DNA from 2 places in the Arthrobacter sp. TRD_SC_6 genome. Region 2 is predicted to be linked to the other one. Evidence: riboswitches for the same ligand, from Rfam matches in the RefSeq annotation. Region 2 holds a riboswitch; the other holds the start of a gene.
What was found. A riboswitch is a leader RNA that binds a small molecule or an ion and turns the genes downstream of it on or off. The one in region 2 is predicted to bind cyclic di-AMP.

Region 1 (4,404 bases), 1.4 Mb from region 2:
CAAGGTTGTCACCGACTCCGCAGGCACCGAGTTGTTCCTTGAGTACAAGGGCCGCAAGGTCGCCGACGTCTAATTGCTGCACGTGCCGGTTCTCCGGCGCCCGCAGCATTGATCGGAAGCGTCGCCTGGCGTGGAAAATATAGAAGATCTTTCGAAGCGTCTCGGCGTCATCATTGATGCCGGGACGCTTCGTCTTGCCCTCACGCACCGCTCGTATGCCTACGAGCAGGGCGGTATCCCCACCAATGAGCGCCTCGAGTTCCTCGGTGACGCGGTGCTCGGCCTGTCCGTAACGGATGCCCTCTACCGCGACAACCCCGGCCTGTCCGAGGGTGAGCTCGCCAAGCGTCGTTCCGCCGTCGTCAGCACCCGTGCGCTTGCAGCCGTTGCACGCCGGATCGAGCTGGGGCCGCACATCCTTTTGGGCCAGGGGGAGAAACTTACCAACGGTTGGGATAAGTCCTCCATCCTCGCCGACACCATGGAAGCTGTCATCGGCGCGACCTACCTCAGCAACGGGATGGAACCGGCGCGATGCCTGGTCATGAGGCTCATTGGCCCCGTCCTTGAAGACGCCGCCGCGCTGGGCGCAGGGACCGACTGGAAAACCAACATCCAGGAGATCGCCGCCGCGGAACGCATGGGCGTTATCGACTACAGGGTCACCGGCTTCGGCCCCGATCACGACAGACGCTTTGAGGCTGTGCTCGTCATCGGGGGCACAACCTACGGGTCCGGCGCCGGACGGTCCAAGAAAGAAGCCGAGCAGGAAGCCGCTGCCGCCTCCTGGAAGCTCCTCAGCATAACTGAGGAAGCAACCGCCCTTCAGCCTCGATCCGGCGAACCGGCCGGTTCCCGCTCCCAGCCCTGACGTCGGCAGTGCTAACTCCAACGGCCACACTGACGTCGTCAGTTCCGCCTGGAAGTTCCGGCGATGCCTGAGCTTCCCGAAGTCGAGGTGGTACGGCGCGGCCTCGTCCGCTGGGTGCGGGGCCGGACCATCGAAGCGGTTGACGTTATAGACCCGCGTTCCATCCGTCGCCACGCCCTTGGCGCGGAGGACTTCCGCGGGAACCTTTTGGGGGCGACAATCACCGACGCGGTGCGCCGCGGCAAGTTCCTCTGGATGCCCTTGGCTGCACCTTCGGACTACGACGATGGCGAGGACGACGACGCCAGCCAGGTCCCGCTGTCGTCCGGCGTGGATTCTTGGGGGCCGGAAGAGTCGCAGCCTGGGGGAGCAGGCCGGGCCCGAGTCGCCCTGATGGCGCATCTGGGAATGAGTGGGCAACTCCTGGTCGAGGACGCCGCGCAGCCGGATGAGAAGCACCTCAAGGTGCGGCTGCAGCTTTCGCAGGTATCCGGGGGCGCCGCCCTTCCCTCGGAGCTTCGGTTCGTGGACCAACGCATTTTTGGCGGGTTGTTCGTTACGGACCTGGTTACCACTGCCGACGGTATGCCCGGCGGGCAGGGAGAGCTCCCCGAGGCGCTCGTGCCGCTGGCTGCGTCGCATATCGCCAGGGACCCGCTGGATCCCGCGTTCTCGTTCGATGGTTTCTTCCTACGACTGAAGACGCGCAGGACAGGTTTGAAGCGCGCGCTCCTGGACCAGACACTGGTTTCCGGGGTAGGCAACATTTACGCAGATGAAGCGCTGTGGGCGGCCAGGCTTCATTACGCGCGGGCCACGGACACCATCCGCCGCCCCGAGGTCGTCCGGCTGATCGGCGCCTGCCGGTCAGTGATGGAGCGCGCTCTCGAGGCGGGCGGCACAAGTTTCGACTCCCTGTACGTCAACGTCAACGGTGCGTCGGGGTACTTCGAACGCTCGCTCAACGCCTACGGAAGGGAGGGCCTTCCATGCCGCCGTTGCGCCGAAGCTGGCCTCGAATCCCGGATTCGCCGGGATCTCTTCATGAACCGCTCGTCCTACTACTGTCCACAATGCCAACCTAGGCCCCGGAACGGCCGCTGGTGACACGCCAAACGTGACAAAGCTAAGTAAGCTGACTAGGTTCGTTGATTGAATGTCCTCAAAGACGCCTCAAGACCTCAGGAGCAATGCAATGAAGAACAAGCTGGTTTTCGCCGCTGGTATGGCTGCAGGCTACGTGCTGGGTGCCCGCGCAGGACGCGCGAGTTACGAGCAGATCAAGGTCAAGGCCAAAGATCTGTGGAACAACCCGAAGGTTCAGGAAACGGTGACTGACGCCACCGAGGCTGTGAAGGCCAAGGCTCCCGAGGTGCAGGCACAGGCGGAGCAGGCGTTGAAGAAGGCGCAGGAAGCCATGCACCGCTCCGGCAGTGAAGACAAGCCGAAGGACTCCACGGATCAGTACAAGATCTAGTTTGTGTCGAGGCTTCTTGCAGCGAATTGACAGCATGCTGTGCTCGTGATCAAAACGTGACATTTCAACCAATGGAATGTACCGTTGATATCAAGCCGGGTTCCTAAGCCCGGCTTCCTCCTGGCAGATTGCCTAATCCTGTCGCTGTCGGGGGGCCCGTTCGCTAGACATCCGACAGGAGCGGGGGAACCAGATAGCGGGCTTCATTCCCGAAGCCCTAGGGGTAAAGACGCAAAGTTTTCCGCGCGTCCGGGTGGCTCCCATCCGAATCCGACAGCTAACTCCGCAGGCACTGGGAGAGGCCCTTTCCGTGTCCAAAAACCGTCATATCGCGCGCCACCGCGCAACTTCCCCAAGCACTATGCAGATCGTTTCGAAAGCGGTCAGCACCCACGCCGGAACGGTCGGCCGTCCAGCCGCTGCCGTTGTGGCAGCGTCGGGGCTCATGTTCGGAGCAGCCCTGCCGGCAAGTGCCGGCACCACTGCTTCAGAAGGCTCGTTCCAGGCTGCTGAGGCCACCGCGCAGGTGTCCGTGCAGGCTGCGGTAGCTCCAGTACCTGCCGCTCCGGCTCCGGCCGCCGCACAGGCAGCAAGCGCGCCGACCCACACGGTGCGCTCCGGTGACACCCTCGGTGCCATCGCTTCGAACTACGGAGTCAGCCTTGATGCGTTATTCGCAGCCAACGGCCTTGGCTGGGATTCCGTCATCTACCCCGGTCAGGTCATCAGCCTCTCCGGCAGCGCAGCAGCGGCACCAGCTCCTGCCGCTCCTCAAGCGGACACCTGGGTGCAGGCAGCGCCAGTGCCGGCACCCGCGCCGGCTCCAGCGCCCGCAGACACCAGCACAATGGGAATCACCACCGCCTCAAGCAACATCACCGTTGCTGACAGTGCAGGCAGTGCCACCGGTGCAAGTGTTCTCGCCTCAGCACAGGCCCAGTTGAATGCCGGAGCTATCCAGGACTGCACCCGCCTGGTCGAGATCGCACTTGGCACGGGAGATCTTGGACCCATGCAGTTCGCTTCGCTGGGCACGCGGGTAAGTTCACCTGCTCCAGGCGACCTGGTCATCACCAGTGGTCACGTAGGTGTCTACGCAGGCGGCGGAATGGTCATCAGCAGCGGCATGAACGGTGCAAACCTCACCATGCAGCACCCACTGAGTGACCTGCCCGGAGCGTTCTTCGTGCGCGTCTAATTATCAGAGTGCGGCTAGGGAGGATCGGGAAACTGGTCCTCCCTTTTCGCATGCAATCCCGACTAGACCCGCCCGCCGTAGTGCGCGGCAAGGCGGGCAAAGCCTTCATCGAGGCTCACTCCCGGCGTCCAGCCAAGCAGGTCACGGGTCTGCCGCTGGTCGAACCAGTGTGCGGTGGAGAGCTGTTCGGCAAGGAAGCGCGTCATCGGGGGCTCGCCGTCCGCGTTAGCCCCGCGCCACACTTTCTCCACAGCGGATCCGGCTGCTCGTCCCAGCCAGGCGGGCACGGACAACTGTGGCGCCCGAACCCCACCGGCCAGGCAGATCCTGGCAAGCAGTTCCCCAATCGGCCGCGGCTCACCGTTGGTGATAACCAGGGCAAGGCCCCTCACCCGGTCAATGGCGGCCAGCGCTGCGACAATGCCACCTGCAGCGTTATCAATGTACGTGGTGTCCACCAGGGCCGTTCCACCCCCGAGCAACGGAAGCCGTCCGGTACGCGCCCGGGTCAGCACACGTTCGACCAGTTGCGTGTCACCCGGGCCCCATACGATGTGCGGGCGCACGGCGGTGACCGCCATGCCGCCGTCATCATTCCGGGCGAGGGCCAGGAGTTCCGCCGCGGCCTTGGTGACGGCGTAATGACCACGCGCGCGGACGGGGTCAGCGGGCTGAGCGCCGGCGCCGACTAGGGAGTGCCCGGCGTGTGCAACCGAGGGCGAGGACACGTTGACGAACCGCCCGACACCGGCCGCGCGCGCTGCATCAAGCAGGCTCCGGGTTCCCTGCACGTTGATGCGTTCGAAATCTGCCCTGTCACCAGCGAAGGAAACTTTCGCAGCCAGATGGATCACCGCA
Region 2 (4,404 bases):
CTGAAGTGATGCGCAAGCACCGGCTGGCTGAGCGATTGCTCTCCGATGTCATTGGCCTTGACTGGGCGTACGTGCACGATGAAGCGTGCCGCTGGGAGCACGTCATGAGTGAGCGCGTGGAGCGCCGGCTCTATGAGTTGCTTGGACAGCCGAAGGAGTCCCCATACGGCAACCCGATTCCCGGCTTGGAGGCAATTGGCGGGGAGCCCTCTGAACAGCCCATGCCAGGCGTCCTCAGCCTGACGCAGGCGATGGCCACCTACAGTGCGGGCTCGGCGGTCACGCTCAAGCGCCTTGCCGAGCCGATTCAGGTGGACCCCGAATTGCTGATGCAACTCGATGAAGGCGGCTTGCGCCCCGGGGCTTCGTTAAGCCTGGAAGTGGTTGGCGACTACGTGTCTGTGCGTGTGCCGGGCGTGCAGGGAGCGCTTGAATTGCCACCGGAGGTAGCCTCGCATGTCTTCGTATCCGTTCAAGAGGCGCCTGTCACTTCTTCCGGCCTCCGCTGAATAGGCGCAGGTTATCCACAGTTTGGTAACGGAATGATCACTTCTGCGTTGCCTGCTCTATAGTGGAAAACTGACGCTGATACTTCGGCGTTACCCAATCCGCTTGCCTAGCCCTGTCTGCGGATTGCGTGCTGAGACTTATTGACAGGGGCGGAGGACCCACCAGTGGTCACCTGATTTGGTGGCCTTGGGGTGAAGCTCAAAAGGATGTATCTGGCTGAGCCGAGTTTTCTCATACTCGAATCCGACAGCTAACTTCGCAGGCAGCAAATGAGAAAGGGTTTCCTTGTCTAACACCGCTACTGGGCGCCGCCGTGCCAGTGCCCCGGTTGCTGAAGTGCGGCCACGCGACGCCCACCGGCGTGAACGCGCGGCACGGGTAGCTGCCGACCAGGCAACGTCTCTGGCCTCCACTGCTGTATCTTCCGCCGCGATGCCAGCCACCTCCGCCGAGCGCCGCCGTGCCCTCGCCGAACGCGCCGTCACGCTCGCTGCGTTGGAACCCGGGGTCGAGAATGCGCTGGAACTCTTCGCAGCAACTCCCACCGGGCAGGCCTCCATCGAGCCCGTTCAGGCGTCCCTCCCCAGGCCTGCGGCCACCATCGCCCGGCCACCTGCACCCGTTGTCCCGCCACGAAACGCTATGCCCGCTGCTAAGTCCAGCGCCGCTGCGTCCTTCATTGATGCCCCTGAGGTCATAGTGCAGGCCACGGACTGCACGGTCGTTGTCCCACTGAGCCGCCGCGCCGCCCGCAACGGCTACACCGCTCCCGCCACCGGAATGTTGCCAAGGGACGCGCAGCGCCGTGAGCGCCGCCGTCGTGCCGTTACTGCGCGTCGCGATATCTCCTTCACTGGGTTGAGCCAGAAGGTGGCCATAGCTGCTGCGGCGTCGGGCATGGTCCTGACAGTGGCAATCCCAACTACAGCAGCGGTTGGACCAACCGACCTGCAGCAGGCCTCCCAATCCGAGCCAGTTGCCGAAGCGCCGATCCAGGCCGCAATGAGCGCCGAGGTTACCTTTGACCGCGCTGCCCTGCACGGCAGGTTCGACCCTGACGCAAAGCTCGCGGAGATCGTGGCTGCATCCGGAAGCAAGATCGTCGCGGCCGAGTCGAGGGGATCATTGGAGCCTCCCCTGGACAACGTGGTGATGACTTCACCCTTCGGAAACCGCATCAGCCCCATCACGGGCGCCGGCGAGCTCCACACCGGCCAGGACATGAGCGAGGCCTGCGGGACGTCCGTGAAGGCCGCTGCCGCGGGCACTGTGACGTTCGCTGGCTGGCATGGCTACGGCGGAGGCAACAGGGTAGTCGTTGAGCACGGTAACGGCTTGGAAACCACCTACAACCACCTCTCCGCAATGGACGTGACCGTGGGCCAGGCTGTCGGACGGGGCGAGGTCATTGCCCGGGTTGGCAGCACGGGCGCGTCGACCGGATGCCACCTCCACTTCGAGGTCATGATTGAGGGCCAAAACGTCGACCCGCTGGGCTGGCTGTAGCCACCGCACACCGTGTCCGGTTACGTTTCGTAACCTCAGACACACCGTTCCGTGATCGGAATGTGACATACCGACCGATCTGATGTACCGTTCAACTCGTGCCAAATCGTAGGGGGTTTGGCACTCTCGAGCAGATCGCCTAGCTCTGCCACTGCCCGAGGTCCGTTCGCAACAATCGCATGGCAGAGGCGGGGGAACCAATTGTGGGCTTCGCAAGAAGTCCTTGGGGTTAAGTCGCTGGATCATAATCCGCGGCCGGGTGACTCCCATCCGAATCCGACAGCTCACCTCGCAGGCGTAGGGAGAGGCAACTCAACGTGTCAAATAGCTCTGCGCTCGGACGCCATCGTGCGGTTCCGGCTCACACAAGCTCGCTCGCAGCAATTTCGAAGGCGGTTTCCTCGAACGCCGGATCAGTCGGACGGCAGGCAGCGGTCATCGTCGCAGCTTCCGGACTGGTCCTCACCGCCGGACTCCCGGCTCACGGTGCAGGTGAAGCACAGCGCTCCGCTCAGGCCGTGAAGACCCTGAGCACCGTCGAATCCACAATCGTCACCGCATCTGCTGATGCAACCGTGACCTTCGAGCGCGCAGCCGTTGCAGCCGTGGCAGCTCCGGTCGTCGAAGCGCCTCCTGAAGCGGCGCCGGTTGTCGCAGTTCAGGCCGAGGCTATCGAGGTAGCACCCGTTGCAGAACTCCAGGCCGCACCGGTTGCCGTTGAGGCAGCACCTGCAGTCGAGGTTGAGGCAGCACCCGCAGTCGAGGCCGAAGCAGCCCCCATCGAAGCTCCGGAGCCAGTCGAAGCACCTTCCGCCAGCGGAATCGGCGCAGCGCTCGTTGGATCGGCATACTCGCAGATCGGCGTTGCACAGGATTGCACCGCGATGGTCGAGAACGCTCTCCGCTCGATCGGCAAGTCGGTCGGCGACATCGCTCCGAGCGACTTCTTCGCTTTCGGATCGGTCGTTTCCAGTCCCGCTCCCGGTGACCTTGTTGTCTCGGGCGGCCACGTTGCCATCTACGTCGGCAACGGCCAGGTCATCAGCGGTGGCTTGAACGGCATGAACACCGGCCTGCACAGCCTGTCCGACCTCTCCGGCTACAGCTTCGTCCGCGTTAGCTAAGACCCGCAAGACCTGGAGCCACAGAATATGACCACGAACACCCGTGCCATCGCACGCCACCGCGCCGAAGTTCAGCGGTCGGCCCACTTCTCATCAATCGCCAGGGCTGTCAGCGACAACGCAGGCGGAGTAGGTCGCCAGGCGGTCGTAATCGCCGCAGCGTCCGGTCTGGTGCTGACCACCGGCGTCGCAGCTAACGCCGTCGAGCTTTCGGCAGAGCGCACCGCCGTAACCACCGCGTTGGAAGTTCAGGCGGTAACAGCGCCTATCCAGGCTTCCGTTGACGCTGAGGTGTCCTTCAACAAGACACCCGTGAAGGCTGTTGCGGCACCAATCGTCGCCACTCCCGCGGTGCAGCTGCAGGCTGACGAGATCGAGACATCGCCAGCCGTTGAGGCGGCGCCTGCCGTAACTGCTGAGCCTGCAGTATTTGAAGCCGCTCCAGTGGTGGAGGCTGAAGCAGAGGTTGTTGTAGCAGCAGCCGCTGAGCCTGCGCCTGTTGCTCCTGTAGTTTCTTCCGGAGTTGCTGCAACCATCGCCGCTGCTGCCCAGGCGCAGCTCGGAGTCACCCAGGATTGCACCCGCCTCGCGAGCAACGCCCTCGCAGCAGCTGGCATCAACTTCCACGGCTGGCCTGCTGGCTACCTCTCCCTCGGACGCACGGTCAGTGCAGCCGAAGCCATCCCCGGCGACCTTATCTACTACGCAGACGGCGGCATGGGCGCAGCCCACATCGCTGTGTACATCGGCGGCGGCCAGGCAGTGCACGGCGGCTTCAACGGTAACCAGACCGTTGTTGCTCCATCCCAGCTGGGATCCGGACCGGTGTTCATCCGCGTAGGCGGCTAGTACAGCGCATTCCCCTACACGTAGACAGAACCCCCAGCCAGTTTGGCTGGGGGTTCTGCTGTTCCTCGTCAAGCGGAAATTTTTCGTGGAGACGGGAACGGCGATTGACGGAACCTCGCAAAGACGGCTTACCCTTGCAGTGTCAATCCGAAGTACCTCCGCTGTAACTTCAGGGCACACCCGGTTCTCCGGGCACCTCCAGCGGAGGACGGCAAAGAGGAATGTGCATGCGCACTCTCGTTCTGAATGCTGGATATGAACCACTGGCGGTGGTCACCTTCCGCCGGGCGCTCGTGCTTGTGCTCACGGGTAAGGCCAGTGTGGTCGCCGAAGGGGATGATCCGGTGATCGGCCCGAATGAAGTGCTCTCCCGGCCATCGGTAATTCTGCTGAACCGGTACGTGAAGATCCCCTA

Region 1: it holds a riboswitch for cyclic di-AMP, as region 2 does, so the genes downstream of both, ACWA1U_RS13490 (LysM peptidoglycan-binding domain-containing protein) here and ACWA1U_RS07300 (NlpC/P60 family protein) in region 2, are expected to answer to the same signal.

The regions. Positions count from the first base shown of each region.
Region 1 covers NZ_CM143953.1:2,844,732-2,849,135, reverse strand. The annotation lists gene rpmF (50S ribosomal protein L32) at 1-73, shown strand, start outside; gene rnc (ribonuclease III) at 131-871, shown strand; gene mutM (bifunctional DNA-formamidopyrimidine glycosylase/DNA-(apurinic or apyrimidinic site) lyase) at 935-1,978, shown strand; gene ACWA1U_RS13495 (YtxH domain-containing protein) at 2,067-2,348, shown strand; cyclic di-AMP (ydaO/yuaA leader) riboswitch at 2,478-2,650, shown strand; gene ACWA1U_RS13490 (LysM peptidoglycan-binding domain-containing protein) at 2,659-3,546, shown strand; gene ACWA1U_RS13485 (NAD-dependent epimerase/dehydratase family protein) at 3,609-4,404, opposite strand, start outside.
Region 2 covers NZ_CM143953.1:1,491,914-1,496,317, forward strand. The annotation lists gene ACWA1U_RS07290 (metal-dependent transcriptional regulator) at 1-509, shown strand, start outside; cyclic di-AMP (ydaO/yuaA leader) riboswitch at 629-791, shown strand; gene ACWA1U_RS07295 (M23 family metallopeptidase) at 796-2,016, shown strand; cyclic di-AMP (ydaO/yuaA leader) riboswitch at 2,174-2,328, shown strand; gene ACWA1U_RS07300 (NlpC/P60 family protein) at 2,334-3,140, shown strand; gene ACWA1U_RS07305 (NlpC/P60 family protein) at 3,168-3,989, shown strand; gene ACWA1U_RS07310 (HNH endonuclease) at 4,217-4,404, shown strand, end outside.